2 regions of the Streptomyces sp. JH002 genome follow, and region 2 is predicted to be linked to the other one. Evidence: riboswitches for the same ligand, from Rfam matches in the RefSeq annotation. Region 2 holds a riboswitch; the other holds the start of a gene.

What was found. Region 2 has a riboswitch for thiamine pyrophosphate ahead of thiC (phosphomethylpyrimidine synthase ThiC). Riboswitches for the same ligand answer to the same signal wherever they lie in the genome.
Region 1: it holds a riboswitch for thiamine pyrophosphate, as region 2 does, so the genes downstream of both, thiO (glycine oxidase ThiO) here and thiC (phosphomethylpyrimidine synthase ThiC) in region 2, are expected to answer to the same signal.

What each region holds. Positions count from the first base shown of each region.
Region 1 is NZ_CP087989.1:5,101,485-5,108,480, forward strand. Features, by position in the region: gene pknB (Stk1 family PASTA domain-containing Ser/Thr kinase) at 1-1,455, opposite strand, end outside; gene H7827_RS23465 (DUF4190 domain-containing protein) at 1,543-2,841, opposite strand; gene H7827_RS23470 (thiazole synthase) at 2,959-3,699, opposite strand; gene thiS (sulfur carrier protein ThiS) at 3,832-4,050, opposite strand; gene thiO (glycine oxidase ThiO) at 4,047-5,225, opposite strand; TPP riboswitch at 5,245-5,330, opposite strand; gene H7827_RS23485 (NAD(P)/FAD-dependent oxidoreductase) at 5,523-6,746, shown strand; gene H7827_RS23490 (Rv2175c family DNA-binding protein) at 6,837-6,996, shown strand, end outside.
Region 2 is NZ_CP087989.1:3,308,929-3,315,924, reverse strand. Features, by position in the region: gene H7827_RS15085 (SDR family NAD(P)-dependent oxidoreductase) at 1-444, shown strand, start outside; gene H7827_RS15080 (SAM-dependent methyltransferase) at 441-1,241, opposite strand; gene H7827_RS15075 (DUF2637 domain-containing protein) at 1,456-2,157, opposite strand; gene H7827_RS15070 (BRO-N domain-containing protein) at 2,340-3,266, shown strand; gene thiC (phosphomethylpyrimidine synthase ThiC) at 3,296-4,894, opposite strand; TPP riboswitch at 4,889-5,002, opposite strand; gene H7827_RS15060 (YibE/F family protein) at 5,077-6,348, shown strand; gene H7827_RS15055 (DUF5326 family protein) at 6,314-6,526, opposite strand; gene H7827_RS15050 (cupin domain-containing protein) at 6,676-6,993, opposite strand.

The DNA of each region.
Region 1 (6,996 bases), 1.8 Mb from region 2:
CAGCGGGATGCCGCGCAGATTGGGCACGACGGCCACGGGCGGGCCCTGGGAGACGGTGAGGGTGACGGTGGCGTTCTTGCGCACCCGGTCGCCGCGCGCCGGGTCGGTGGAGATGACATGGCCGGGCTCCACGGTCTCGTGGTACGCCTCGTCGACCGTCACCTTCAGCCCGGCCTCGCGCAGGGTCTGCTCGGCCTCGGCCTGCGGCACCCCGTACACCCCGGGGGTGTGCAGGAACTGCCCGGAGTTGATGTACCAGATGCCGGCGCCGACGCCCAGGACGGCCAGCACGGCGGCGACCATGGCCAGGACGGCGCGGCGCGGCAGCCTCCGGCGGACCGGCGGTGCTGCCGCGCGGTCGTCCTCGTCCCCGTCGTGCGACAGGGGCGGCAGCAGTTGGATCCGGGCGGTGTGGTCCACCGCGTCGCGGTCGGGGCCGTCCGGGGCGGTGGAGCGTACGCCGGCCGGGCGGGGCACCACGCTCGTCCGCTCGTCGGGGTCGGCGGTGGCCGGGACCGCGGCGGTCTCGTCGGCGTCCGTCGTGCCGGCGGCGCTCTCGCCCGCCGGCACCTGGGTCGCCGCCGGCGGCTGGAGGTGCAGCTCCTCGTCGGTCAGCTCATCCCGTATCGCGCGGACCAGTGCCAGCAGCCCGGCGGCGTCCTCGGGCCGGTCCTGGGGCGTCCTGGCGGCGGCGCGCGCCACCAGGGTGTCCAGGGCCGGCGCCAGCCCGGGCACGGCCTGCGAGGGCGGCGGCACGTCCCGGTGGACGTGCGCGAACAGCACCTGGGCCGGGGAGTCGCCGGTGTGCGGCTTGGCACCGGTCAGCAGCTCGTACAGCAGCACCCCGCAGGCGTAGACGTCGGCGCGCTGGTCGGCGGTGCCGTGCTCGATGCGTTCGGGTGCCAGGTACGAGATGGTGCCCAGCAGGGTGCCGGTGTCGGCGGAGGTCTGGTGGTCGACGCCGCGCGCCAGGCCGAAGTCGGCGACCTTGACCCGGCCGTTCCCGCCGATCAGGACGTTCTCGGGCTTGATGTCGCGGTGCACGAGCCCGGCCCGGTGGGCGGCGGCCAGACCGGCCAGCAGCGGCTCGACGATGTCCAGTACGGCCCGCGGCGACAGGGCGCCGCGCTCGCGCAGCAGGTCGCGCAGGGTGCAGCCGGCCACGTACTCCATGGCCAGATAGACGTAGTCCCCGTCGCGGCCCTGGTCGAGCACGCCGACGATGTTCTGGTGGTCGAGGCGGGCCACCGACTTGGCCTCGCGGATGAAGCGCTCGGTGAAGTCGGCGTCGTCCGCCAGCGAGGGGTGCATGACCTTGACGGCCAGCTCGCGTTCGAGGCGGGTGTCCACCGCCCGGTAGACCGTGGCCATGCCGCCGACGGCGATCCGCTCGTCCACGCGGTAACGGCCGTCGAGTACATGCCCGATGAGCGGGTCCTCAAGGGTGGTGTCCACGGCTGTTGAGTCTACGGTCTGCCGCGGACACCCACCCGGCCGCCGCGGTCCTGTGATCAGGACCGCAGCGAAACAGTGACGGAAGTGTCAGCTCCCCGTTGCCAGTCCGAGCAGGGAGCGGATCTCGATCTCCGTGTCGATGCCCAGGGTGCCGTAACCCTGCTCGTAGTTCTCCCACACCGCAGCCTCGTCACCGGCGTCCGCCAGGTCCTGCCAGTACGGCAGGCTGCTCTCGCGGGCGTCGATCAGCTCGCCGACCAGCGTCTCCAGTTCGGCGTCCGACCAGGTGGCGGCGGAGAGCGCGGCGATCTCGTCCTCGATGACGGACGCCATGGCGTCACCCCAGGACCGGAAGGCGGGGACGCCGGAGTCCTCCGCCGGCTCCATCCACGACTCGGTGTCCAGCGCGCCGGTGATCTCCAGGTAGCCCAGGGCGTCGGCGCTCAGCGCGCTCTCGTCGGGGCGCAGCGACTCGGACATCGACCGGCCGCTGGCGAGCCCGAAGAAGCACAGGATCTCGCGGTCGCCCATGCTCCAGCTGGCTTCCTCGGGGTGGTAGTAGAAGATGCCGGTGTCCTCACCGAGCGTCCAGGTGTCCAGGATGTAGGGCTGGACGAGCCGGTTGCACTCGGCGTTGGCGATCTCCACCATCTCGTCCATGCCGGGGAAGCTGTCGTACCCGGTGACCTCGAAGGAGCCGAATGCCTCGGCCTCGTGCGGCACGTCGCAGGGGTAGAGGGTGACGTCGGTCTCGCTGCCGCCCTCCTCGCCCTGGTAGTCGGAGAGGCCGCTGGTGTCGAAGCAGTCGCCGACGGCGATGTCGAAGACGGTGATCCCCTCGCCGTCCGGCGCGACCTCGCGGCCGGGGTCGCCGTTCTCCTCGTCGGTGGCCGACTCGCTGGGGGAGGGGGTGGGGGTCGCCTCGCTGCCCTTGTCGTCCTTGAGGAACACCGTGGGGACCAGGATCGCCAGCGTGATGATCTGCACGGCGGCCAGGGCGATACCGGCGATGGCCAGCGGCCTGCCGCGTTCCCCGGTCTTCTTCACCTGGTTGAGACCCAGGATGCCCAGGATCAGCGCGATCGGGGCCATGGCGAGCAGGCCGGTCACCAGCGAACCGACGGCCAGGCCGTTGGTCTTGGCCGGCGGCTGCGGCTGCCCGTACGGCGGCGGGACGGGACCACCGGGGTACCCGGGGCCTCCCGGGTAGCCGGGGCCGCCGGGCGGCGGGTAGCCGTAGCCCTGCGGCGGGCCGGGCACCGGCGCCTGGCCCGGGTAACCGTAGCCCGCGCCCTGGGCGGCGGGCCCGGGCGGCGGGGAGGCGGAGGCGTACGGGTTCTGGCCCTGCTCCGGTCCCGGCGGCGGCGGTTGCGGCGGTGTGCTCACGGTCGTTCTCTCCTTCAGCTGCCGCTCGGGAGACAGGGGCCGGCCCGCGGCTCGCGATCCCCCGTAACGGACAGAATGGTCCCCCAGATCCGGCGATCGTATATCAGTGCGATCGGATCAAAATGCCGGTCGTTCGGGGTCCAGCTCCGCCCGCCCCTCCAGCGGCGAGGACGCCAGGGCGAAATGCCGCCGCGGAATCCGCCCCGCGCCGAACGCCAGCCGCCCCGCCTCGACCGCGTGCCGCATCGCCCGCGCCATCGGCACCGGACGCTGCGCCCGGGTCACCGCCGAGGCCAGCATCACCCCGGCGCAGCCCAGCTCCATGGCCAGCGCCGCGTCCGAGGCGGTGCCCGCGCCCGCGTCCAGGATCACCGGCACCCCGGCCCGCTCGGTGATCAGCGAGAAATTGTGCGGATTGCGGATGCCGAGCCCCGAGCCGATCGGCGAGCCCAGCGGCATCACCGCCGCGCACCCCGCCTCCTCCAGATGCCGCGCCAGCACCGGGTCGTCATTGGTGTAGGGGAGCACCGTGAAGCCGTCGTCCACCAGCGTCTCGGCGGCGTCCAGCGTCGCCACCGGATCCGGCAGCAGGGTGCGCTCGTCGGCGATGACCTCCAGCTTGACCAGCGCGGTGCCCAGCGCCTCGCGCGCCAGCCGCGCGGTCAGCACCGCCTCGCCCGCGGTGAAACAGCCCGCGGTGTTCGGCAGCGGCGCGATGCCGAGATTGCGCAGGATGCCGAGCACCGAGCCCCGTGCTCCGGGATCCACCCGCCGCATCGCCACCGTCGTCAGCTGGGTGCCGGAGGCGGCCAGGGCGCGCTCCAGCACCTCGGGGCTGGGGGCGCCGCCGGTACCCATGATCAACCGGGAGGTCAGCCGCAGCGGGCCGAGCACCAGGACATCGTCCCCGTCCCCCGGAGAAGGGCTCGCGGTGGTGGCGGCGTTCGCGGGGCCGCCCGCCGCGCCGGTCGTGAGGTCGGTCATCGGTCGTCAGCCTCCCTGGACGGCGGTCAGGATCTCCACCCGGTCACCCGGCACCAGCGTGGTGGCGTGCCAGCGGGCCCGGGGGACCACGCACTCGTTGACCGCCGCCGCGACCCCCGCCCCCGTGTCGCGCGAGAGCAACTCGGTGACCAGGTCGGCCAGGGTCGTGCCGGGCGCCAGCTCGCGCGGGGCGCCATTGACGGAAACGGTGGGGGACCCGCTCATACCGGCACCACCGAGGGGAAGCGCAGCGGGCTGAAGGGCCGCGCGATCGCCGGGAGTTCGCCGGTGACCAGCGACTCGGCCAGGACCTCCCCGGTCAGCGGGGTGAGCAGCACCCCGTTGCGGTGGTGCCCGGTGGCCAGCTGGAGCCCCGGCAACCCGGTGGGCCCCAGCAGCGGCGCGTTGTCCGGACTGCCGGGCCGCAGCCCCGCGAGGCATTCGCGCAACGGCAGCTCGGTGATGCCCGGCACCAGCTCGTGCGCGTCCCGCAGCAGCTGATAGACGCCGCCCGCGGTCACCGTGGTGTCCCAGCCCTGCTCGCACGAGGTGGCGCCCACCACGAGTTCGCCGTCGGCACGCGGCACCAGGTAGACGGCCGAGCCGCGCACCACCGCCCGCACCGTGCGCGAGAGGAACGCGCCACGGCCCGTGCCCTCCGGCACCGGCGGCATGCGCAGCCGCAGCACCTCGCCCTTGACCGGCCTGACCGGCGGGGCGATCCCGGGCGGCAGCCCCGGCAGTTCACCGCTGTGGCTGCCGGCCGCCAGCACCGTACGGGCGGCCGACAGCGCCGTACCGTCCGCCAGGACCGCGCCGGTGGCCCGGTCCCCGGTGACGGTGAGTTCACGCACCCACTCGCGGTGGAAGATGACACCGGCCCGTTCGCAGGCGGTCAGCAGCGCGGCGGCCAGCCGGCGCGGGTCGACCTGGTGGTCGCCGTCCACCCGCAGCCCGCCGCGCACCCCCGGGGCCAGCATCGGCTCCAGCCGCCGGCACTCGCGGCCGGTGAGCCACTGCGAGCGCAGCCCGCACCGCTGGTGCAGCGCGTGCACCTCACGCAACTGCGCACGGTCGTCCGCGTCCAGCGCGACGGCCAGGGTGCCGCAGGCGCGGAAACCGACACCTGATCCCGCGGCGTCCTCCAGCTCGGCGGCGAAGTCCGGGTAGCGGGCGGCCGAGGCGAGGTTGAGTTCGAGGAGCGGCTCCTCGCCGTGGTGCAGTTCGGTGACGGCGGCGAGCATGCCGGCGGCCACCTGGGCGGCGCCGCCGCCCGGCGCCGGGTCGGCGACGGCGACGCGCAGCCCCCGCCCGGCCGCCCGCCAGGCGGTGACCAGACCGATGACGCCGCCACCGATGATCAGGACATCGGACGTACGGCCTGCGGACGCTGAGGGCACGGACCTCACCACGCGGCTGCTCCCTTCGCCGGCATGACCCGGATCAGGTTCGTACGGTCGGAGGCCGCCCGCCTCCCTCTCAGCCCGGACCGCCGGGCTCCCGTGTGCTCTGTCGCCCGCCACAGTAGTACGGGCGGCGCCGGGGACGAAAAGCCCCCGCAGCCCTGCGGCTTCCCCGCCCCCCCGCTCCGGACGTCCGCGCGGCGGACCGGTGTTCGCGCCGCGCACCGGCCGCGACCGGAAAACCCGTGGCGCGCGGCAGGGCCGGGCCCCGTGCCGCGCGCGTAGGGTGGCCGCGTGGAACAACGGGATCAGCGGGTCGTCATCGCCGGGGCCGGGCTCGCCGGCGCGCAGACCGCGGTGCGGCTGCGCGAAGCGGGCTGGGCCGGAACCGTCACCGTGGTCGGGGCCGAGCGCCACCGGCCCTACGACCGCCCGCCGCTGTCCAAGGACGTGCTGCTCGGCAAGGCCGAAGGCGCGCCCCTCGATGTGGACTTCGACACCCTCGGCATCGAACTCCTGCTGGGCCGCACCGCCACCGGAATCGACGCCGGCGCCCGCGTGCTGCGCACGGACGCCGGACCCGTGCCGTACGACCGGCTGGTCATCGCCACCGGCGCCGAGGCGCTGGCCCTGCCCGGCAGCGAAGGGACCCCCGGCGTCCACGTGCTGCGCACCCTGGACGACGCCGCCCGGCTGCGCCCGCTGCTGACCGCCCGCAGCCCGCTCGTCGCGGTCGGCGCCGGCTGGATCGGCGCCGAGGTCGCCACCGCCGCCCGCGCTGCAGGGGCCCCCGTCACCGTGCTGGAGGCCGCCGGCCACCCGCTGCCCGGCGCGCTGCCGCCGGAACTCACCGAACCGATGCGCCAGTGGTACGCGGACGCCGGCGCCGAACTGCGCACCGGCGCCCGGGTGGCGGCCGTCCGGCCGGGTGAGGTGAAGCTGGACGGCGGCGAGCTGCTGCCCGCCGGCGCCGTGCTGGTCGGCATCGGCTCCCGCCCCGCCACCGGCTGGCTCGCCGGCAGCGGCGTGGAACTGGCCGCCGACGGCTCGGTCCGCGCGGACGACCGGCTGCGCACCTCGCTGCCCGGGGTGTACGCGGTCGGCGACTGCGCGTCCTTCCCCTCGGCCCGGTACGGCCGCCGGCTGCTGGTGCACCACTGGGACAACGCCCTGGCCGGGCCCGCCACCGTCGCCGCCCGTATCACCGGGACGGCCGACACGGCGTACGACCCGGTGCCGTACTTCTGGAGCGAGCAGTTCGGCCGTTTCGTGCAGTACGCCGGGCAGCACGGTCCGCACGACACGCTGCTGTGGCGGGGCGACCCCGCCGCCGCCGGCGCCCCCGGCGCCGCCTGGTCGGTGTGCTGGCTGGACGGCGCCGGGGTGCTGCGGGCGGTGTGCGCCGTGGACCGGCCGCGCGACCTGGCCCAGGGCCGCCGGCTCATCGAACGCGGTGCCCGCCTCGACCCGGAGCGCGCCGCCGACCCGGCTGTGCCCCTGAAGAACGCGACGGTCTGAACGGCGCGGGGCGGCCCCCGCACGGCGGTACCGTCCCTCCGCTGCCACTCCCCGATGACGCCTGTCAGTCGGAGGTGGCAGGCTTGAGGCGTGACCGAGATTGATGCGAAAACCGAAGCTCTCGTCCCCGACTGGCTCACCCTCCCCGACATCGCCGAAGCGCTGGACGTGGAAGTGACCCGGGTTCGTCAGCTGGTCAAGGAGGGGCAGCTGATCGCCGTGCGCCGGGGCGAGAACCGGGTGCTCCAGG
Region 2 (6,996 bases):
GCGGCCCACGAGTGGACCGAGTCCTTCCGGATCAACACGCTGACGGCGGTGCTGCTGACCGAGGCGCTGCGGGACCGGCTGGCCTCACCGGGCGGTCGGGTGCTGTTCCTGTCCTCGATCGCCGCCCTGCGCGGCTCGGGGGCCGGCGGCTACGGCGGCAGCAAGGCGGCCCTGCACCCCTACGCCTTCGACCTGGCACGGCGGTTCGGACCGCGCGGCATCACGGTCAATGTGGTGGCGCCGGGGCTGGTCGACGACACGGAGTTCTTCGGCGGCGGCATGTCGCAGGAACGGCGCCGGGCACGGGTGGCCGAGACCCTCAACGGCCGGGCGGGCGAGCCCGGTGATGTGGCGCAGACCCTGCTCTGGCTGGCCTCGCACGCGGCCGGGCACATCACGGCCCAGGTCATCCAGGTCAACGGCGGTGCGGAGCGCGGCCGTTAGGGCTTGACCGCCACGCCGGCGACGATCAGCTGCTGCCAGATCGTCAGCGACGAGCGGTGCTCCAGCACGGGCCGCCACTCGGCGGCGGGCCGGATGCCGGGCTCCAGGATGTCCAGGCCCTCGAACAGCGCGGCTATCTCCTCGTCCGTGCGCCAGCGGCCCCGGCCGAGCGAGCCCTGGAGCAGCCCTTCCAGCTTCGCCGACTCCGGGTCGCGGCGGCTGCGGAAGTGGCTGATGAAGAAGTGGCTGCCGGAGGGCACCGCCTCCCGCCAGAACCGCATGACGCCGTACGGGTCCTCGTCGTCGTTGAGGTGATGGAGCACGGCGGAGAGAATGACGCCCACCGGCCGGTCGAAATCTATGAGCCGCAGGAGGGCGGGGTCCTCCCTTATGGCACGGGGACGGCGCAGGTCCGCCTGGATCACGACGGTGTGCTCGTTCTCGGCGAGCAGCGCCCGGCCGTGGGCGAGCACGATCGGGTCGTTGTCGATGTACACCACGCGCGCCTCGGGGACGTGCCGCTCGGCGACCTGGTGCACGTTGTCGGCGGTGGGAAGGCCGCTGCCGAAGTCGATGAACTGCCGGATCCCCGTCGTACCGGCGATGTCCCCGACAGCCCGCACCAGCGCCTGCCGGTTGTCGATGGCGATCTGCACGGCGCCGGGCAGCTTCACGATGAACTGGTCGCCGAACTCCCGGTCCACGGCGTAGTTGTCCTTGCCGCCGATCAGGTAGTCGTAGGTCCGCGCGATGCTGGGCCGGCTCAGGTCGATCCCCGGGATGACCTCGTCGCTCATCGCAGTGCCCCTCCGCCGCCGTCGTGGTGAGTGACCGTCAGCTTAATGCTGGGCAGGCTGGGGCGGGAGGGGTGCGGTCACGGCCGGCGGGACCGTCCGGCACGCCGTCCCCGCCCTCCCAAGTCCGCGGGAACGCCGGCGGTTCCGGCCACCGGGCGGGGCGGGGCCGCGGTGCGCCACCGGGGGATCCGCCCGTTCCCGGACATGCGGGCGGTCACCTGGCGGGGCGGGGCTGCGGGACGGCGTGCCGGGGCGGGTTGATCAGGGTGATCTGGCGCACCAGTTGGTGGAAGGCGACCAGCGCGGAGATCGGCGGCAGCCCGGCGACGGCCAGATCGGTGACCGTGTTGGCGGCCTGCTCAACGCAGAGGTAGACGGCGAGACCGGAGAAGAAGATCACCACGGCCCAGGAGTGGGCGGCCCGGCGCTGGTGCAGGGCGGCCCGCACGATCGAGAGCGACGCGACCAGCCACGGCCCGTAGATCAGCACCGGCCACCAGCCGGTGAGCCCGCTGGCGGCGGTCGGGGAGACCATCTCGCGCAGCGGCACGTACGAGATGAGACCGCCGAGAATGCTGAGCATGGCGGCGATGACGGTGAGGGAGGCGGCGATGAGGAGACTGCTCCAGCGCAGCCACTGCACCGGGCCGGGCCGGCTGGGCAGCGGAACGCGCCGCCGGGGCCGCCGGTGGCGGGCGCTGGGGTCGCCCGCGTCGGGTACGGGGGCGGCGTGCGCCGGTGCCGGGTGGCGGGGGGTCGGCTGGGGGGCGGCGGCGGCCTGGAGAAGCTGGGCGAGATCGCCGTCGAACTGCCAGTTCCCTTCGCCGTTCCGCAGCAGGTGCTGGGTGTCCTCCGCCTCGTACAGGACCGATCCGTAAGGGGGTTCGGGGTGGGCCGAGGGATTCTGTGGAGTCATACTCCGCCAACGACACTGCATTTGGCCTCGATGCGTGGCATTGGAGTGAATGTCCAGTTTATTTATTAATGAAACGATGAATGCCACGGCTTATCTCGGAATTGCGACTGAATATCCCACTCCCGGGTGAACTTCAGTTCGTTCGGAGCAACATGGCGGAAAGGCACGCTTACCGTACAAACATGAATGATCAGCAGCGTCAGCCGGTCCCGCACCACGACGCCATCGACATCGGCGACTTCGTCTTCGCGGCGACCGGCGCCCGCGTCCGGCGGCTGACCACCCCGGAGGGCGAGCACTGGTTCCCGGCGGCCGACGTGATCAGGGAGCTCGGCTACACCAACACGACCAAGACCTTGAACGACCACGTCCCACCGGACTCACGAACGTTTCTGGGAACTCTAACCAGGGGATATGGTTCGTCCGTTCCCGCAGGTCACGGGCTCAAGAAGAACATGCTGATCGTGAATCTCCCCGGGCTGCTGATGCTGGTCGCAGGTTCCGGCAAACCCGCTGCGCGTCCCTTCAAGCGATGGATCACCGAGGTCATCGTCACCATCCAGCGCGAGGGTTCCTACTCCCTGCCCGCCGCCGAGCTCCAGCCCGCCGCCCCCGGGGCCCCCGTCGCGTACGCCGTGCCGCCCCAGGTCGCCGACGCGATCGTGCGGCTGGAGGAGCGCGCCCTGCGCGATGACGCGGCGCTCGCCGCCCTGCAGCGCGAGGCGAACGCCGCACGGCGGGAGATGGCGGATGCCCTGCGGTGCGTCGCCGACGTGCTCGGCGGCATCCGTGACCGGCTCGGCCCCGCACCGGCACCGCGGGTGCCCCGGCAGCGCACGGCGCCCCGCGCGCGGGGGCGGGGCGCCGAGGAACTGCTGGCCGGCTGGCGGGAGCGGCTCACGGTCACCGACGACGTGTGGGCCGTCGCCGTGCTGCTCGCCCCCGCCCTCGTCACCGACGGCCGGGTCAACTGGTCCGTCGACGAGATCGCCGCCCGCACCGGCCTCAGCTCGGCCCGGGTGCACGACAGTCTGCGCTTTCTCCTCAGGCGGCACTGCATCCGCCAGATCGGCATTCTGCACAACGCACCCGTGTACGCGTTGCCCTGACCGGCGTCAGCCGGAACGCGCGGTTGCCGTCAGCTCCCGTCGGTCTCCGCCAGCGGCAGGTACACCCGGTTCCCGGCCTGCGCGAACTCCTCCGATTTACGGTCCATCTCGGCCCTGATGTCGTGCGAGATCTTCATCGAGCAGAATTTCGGCCCGCACATCGAGCAGAAATGCGCCGTCTTCGCCGGCTCGGCCGGCAGCGTCTCGTCGTGGAAGGCCCGCGCCGTGTCCGGGTCGAGCGCGAGATTGAACTGGTCCTCCCAGCGGAATTCGAACCGCGCCTGCGACAGCGCGTCGTCCCACCGCTGCGCACCGGGATGGCCCTTGGCCAGATCCGCCGCGTGCGCCGCGATCTTGTACGTGATCACGCCGGTCTTCACGTCGTCCCGGTCCGGCAGCCCCAGGTGCTCCTTCGGCGTCACGTAACACAGCATCGCCGTGCCCCACCATCCGATCATGGCCGCCCCGATCGCCGACGTGATGTGGTCGTACGCGGGCGCGATGTCCGTCGTCAGCGGCCCGAGCGTGTAGAACGGCGCCTCCTCGCAGATCTCCTGCTGCAGGTCGACGTTCTCCTTGATCTTGTGCATCGGGACATGCCCGGGGCCCTCGATCATGGTCTGCACGTCATGGGACTTGGCGATCCGGTTCAGTTCGCCCAGCGTCCGCAGTTCCGCGAACTGCGCCTCGTCGTTGGCGTCCGCGATCGAACCCGGCCGCAGCCCGTCCCCGAGCGAGAAGGTGATGTCGTACGCCCGCAGGATCTCGCACAGTTCGGCGAAGTGGGTGTAGAGGAAGCTCTCCTCGTGGTGCGCCAGGCACCAGGCCGCCATGATCGAGCCGCCGCGCGAGACGATCCCCGTCGTACGGCGCGCCGTCAGCGGTACGTACCGCAGCAGCACCCCGGCGTGCACGGTCATGTAGTCCACGCCCTGTTCGGCCTGTTCGATCACCGTGTCGCGGAAGATCTCCCAGCTCAGCTCCTCCGCCCGGCCGCCGGTCTTCTCCAGCGCCTGGTACAGCGGCACCGTTCCCACCGGCACCGGGGAGTTGCGCAGCACCCACTCCCTGGTGGTGTGGATGTCCTTGCCGGTCGACAGGTCCATGATGGTGTCGGCGCCCCAGCGGGTCGCCCAGCGCATCTTCTCCACCTCCTCCTCGATGGAGGAGGTGACGGCGGAGTTCCCGATGTTGGCGTTCACCTTCACCAGGAAGTTCTTGCCGATGATCATCGGCTCGGCCTCCGGGTGGTTCACGTTGGCCGGCAGCACCGCCCGGCCCGCCGCGATCTCGTCGCGCACGAACTCGGGAGCGCGGTCCTCCCGGATCGCCACGTACTCCATTTCCTCGGTGATCTCCCCGCGCCTGGCGTACGCCAGCTGTGTCAGCCCGTCCGCGGGGCGCCGGCGCGCCGCGCGCTCGGCCAGCCATCCGGCGCGCAGCGGCGGCAGTCCGCGCCGTACGTCCGTGGTGACCTCCGGGTCGGTGTACGGACCCGAGGTGTCGTACAGCGTGACGTCCCGCCCGTCGGTGAGGTGCACGCGCCGCACCGGCACCCGCAAGTCCGGGCGCGATCCGGTGACATATCCCTTGTGCGATCCGAGCACACGTGTGTCCTGCTTGGTCATGACGACCCAACTCCCTACGCCGGCATTACCCGGTACCAGGTTCGGCGGTCGGCGCAGCTCGTTCAGCGCCCTCTCAGCCCCGTGCTCGGAGCTCCCGCGATGTCACATAATCGCCGCCTACGCTAACGGGTCCCCGGCCCGGCTGAACAGTGCGCCCGGGAATCTCTTGCGATGATCGGCGCGTGACAGACACCCATGGACACAGCCACGGCCACAGCCACAGCCACGGGCCGCCGCCCCCCGTCTCGGCGCATCTGCGGCGGGTCATAGCGGCCGTCCTGATCCCGTTCGCGGTGGCGGTGGCGGGCGGTCTGCTCCTGCTGTGGCCCGGTGGCGCCCCCACCGCGGGCGACGAGCACACCGGCGTCGGCTTCGACCAGCAGTTCGAGGAGGCGAAGGTCACCGGCGTCGAGGAGCGGGACTGCGCCCAGCTCGGGGTGCAGGTCCCGCGCGGGGTGGACGGCCAGTGCGCCCAGGCCACCATCGAGGTGACCACCGGTCCGCACACCGGCCGGACCTTCCAGGAGGTGGTGCCCCCGGACGCCACCCAGAAGTTCCACGCCGGGCAGAAGGTGATCGTGGCGTTCGCGCCCAACGCCCCCGAGGAACTCCAGTACAGCGTCTCCGACGTGGACCGGAAGTTCCCCATCCTCCTGCTGGCCGCCGTCTTCGCCGTCGCGGTCGTCCTGGTGGGGCGGATGCGCGGGCTGCTGGCGCTGATCGGCCTGGTGGTCAGCTTCGGGGTGCTGACGCTGTTCATCCTCCCGGCCATCCTGCACGGCTCGAACCCGCTGCTGGTGGCGGTCATCGGCGGCAGCGCCATCATGCTGGTGACGCTCTACCTGTGTCACGGCGTCAACGCCCGCACCTCGGTGGCGGTGCTCGGCACGCTCATCTCGCTGGTGCTGATCGGCCTGCTGGGCTCGCTGTTCACCGTCTGGGCGCATCTGTCCGGCAACACCGACGACCAGACCGGCCTGATCCACGCCCTCTACCCCGGCATCGAGATCCGCGGAGTGCTGCTGGCCGGCATCCTCATCGGATCGCTCGGCGTCCTCGACGACGTCACCGTCACCCAGACCTCGGCGGTGTGGGAGCTCAAGGCGGCCGAGCCGGACGCCGGCTGGCTCAAGCTCTACCGGGCGGGCATGCGCATCGGCCGGGACCACATCGCCTCGGTGGTCAACACCCTGGTGCTGGCGTACGCGGGAGCCGCGCTGCCCCTGCTGCTGCTGTTCACGGTGGCCAACGCGAGCGTGGGGACCGTGGCGTTCAGCGAGCTGGTGTCCGAGGAGATCGTACGGACCCTGGTCGGTTCGATCGGTCTGGTCGCCTCGGTACCCGTCACCACCGTGCTCGCGGCGCTGGTGGTGAGCGCCGACCGGCCCGCGGGGGACGGGCCGGGCGGCGGTACGGCTCCTACCAACCGCCGCCGGAGGAGGAGGAAGAGGTGAACTTCCGCACGATGAAGATCAGCAGCGCGATGAGTGCGGCGCAGACCAGGATCTTGAACATCAGACTCATCAGCCACGTGAGCACCGAGGTGATCAGCCCGCCGAAGACCACCAGCACGATGGCGGGAATGGCGACCCAGCGCACCCACCACGGCAGTGACCTGAACAGTTCTTTCATGACGCACGGCTCCTCACATCCGCTCTCCGACATCCCCCGGCACCGTCATGTCGATGCTAAGCGGGCCCGTGGGCGGGCGGGAGGGCCCGCGGCCCCGGTCCTCCCCTGACCGTCCCCCGAGGGAACCCTGAGGTCCACGGGCCCGGAGGTCACCCTTCGGGCGGAGAGAAGATGACCATCACCCGCAGATCTTCCGTGATGTGATGGAACTTGCACGGGGTGTGCGCCGGGACGTAGACGATGCTGCCGCGCGCCACCCGGGTGGTCTCGCCGCCCACCGTGACCTCGGCATGACCGCTCACCACGAAGTTCAGCACGTCCTGCCGCTGCGGCCCCTGCGAATCCGTGTCACCCACATTGAGCGCGTACAGCCCGGCCGACATGGTGCGCTCACGGAGAAACCGCAGGTAGGCGCCGTTGTGGGCGGTTCGCTCCGCCTCCAGCTGATCCAGCCGGAATTGCTTCATCGC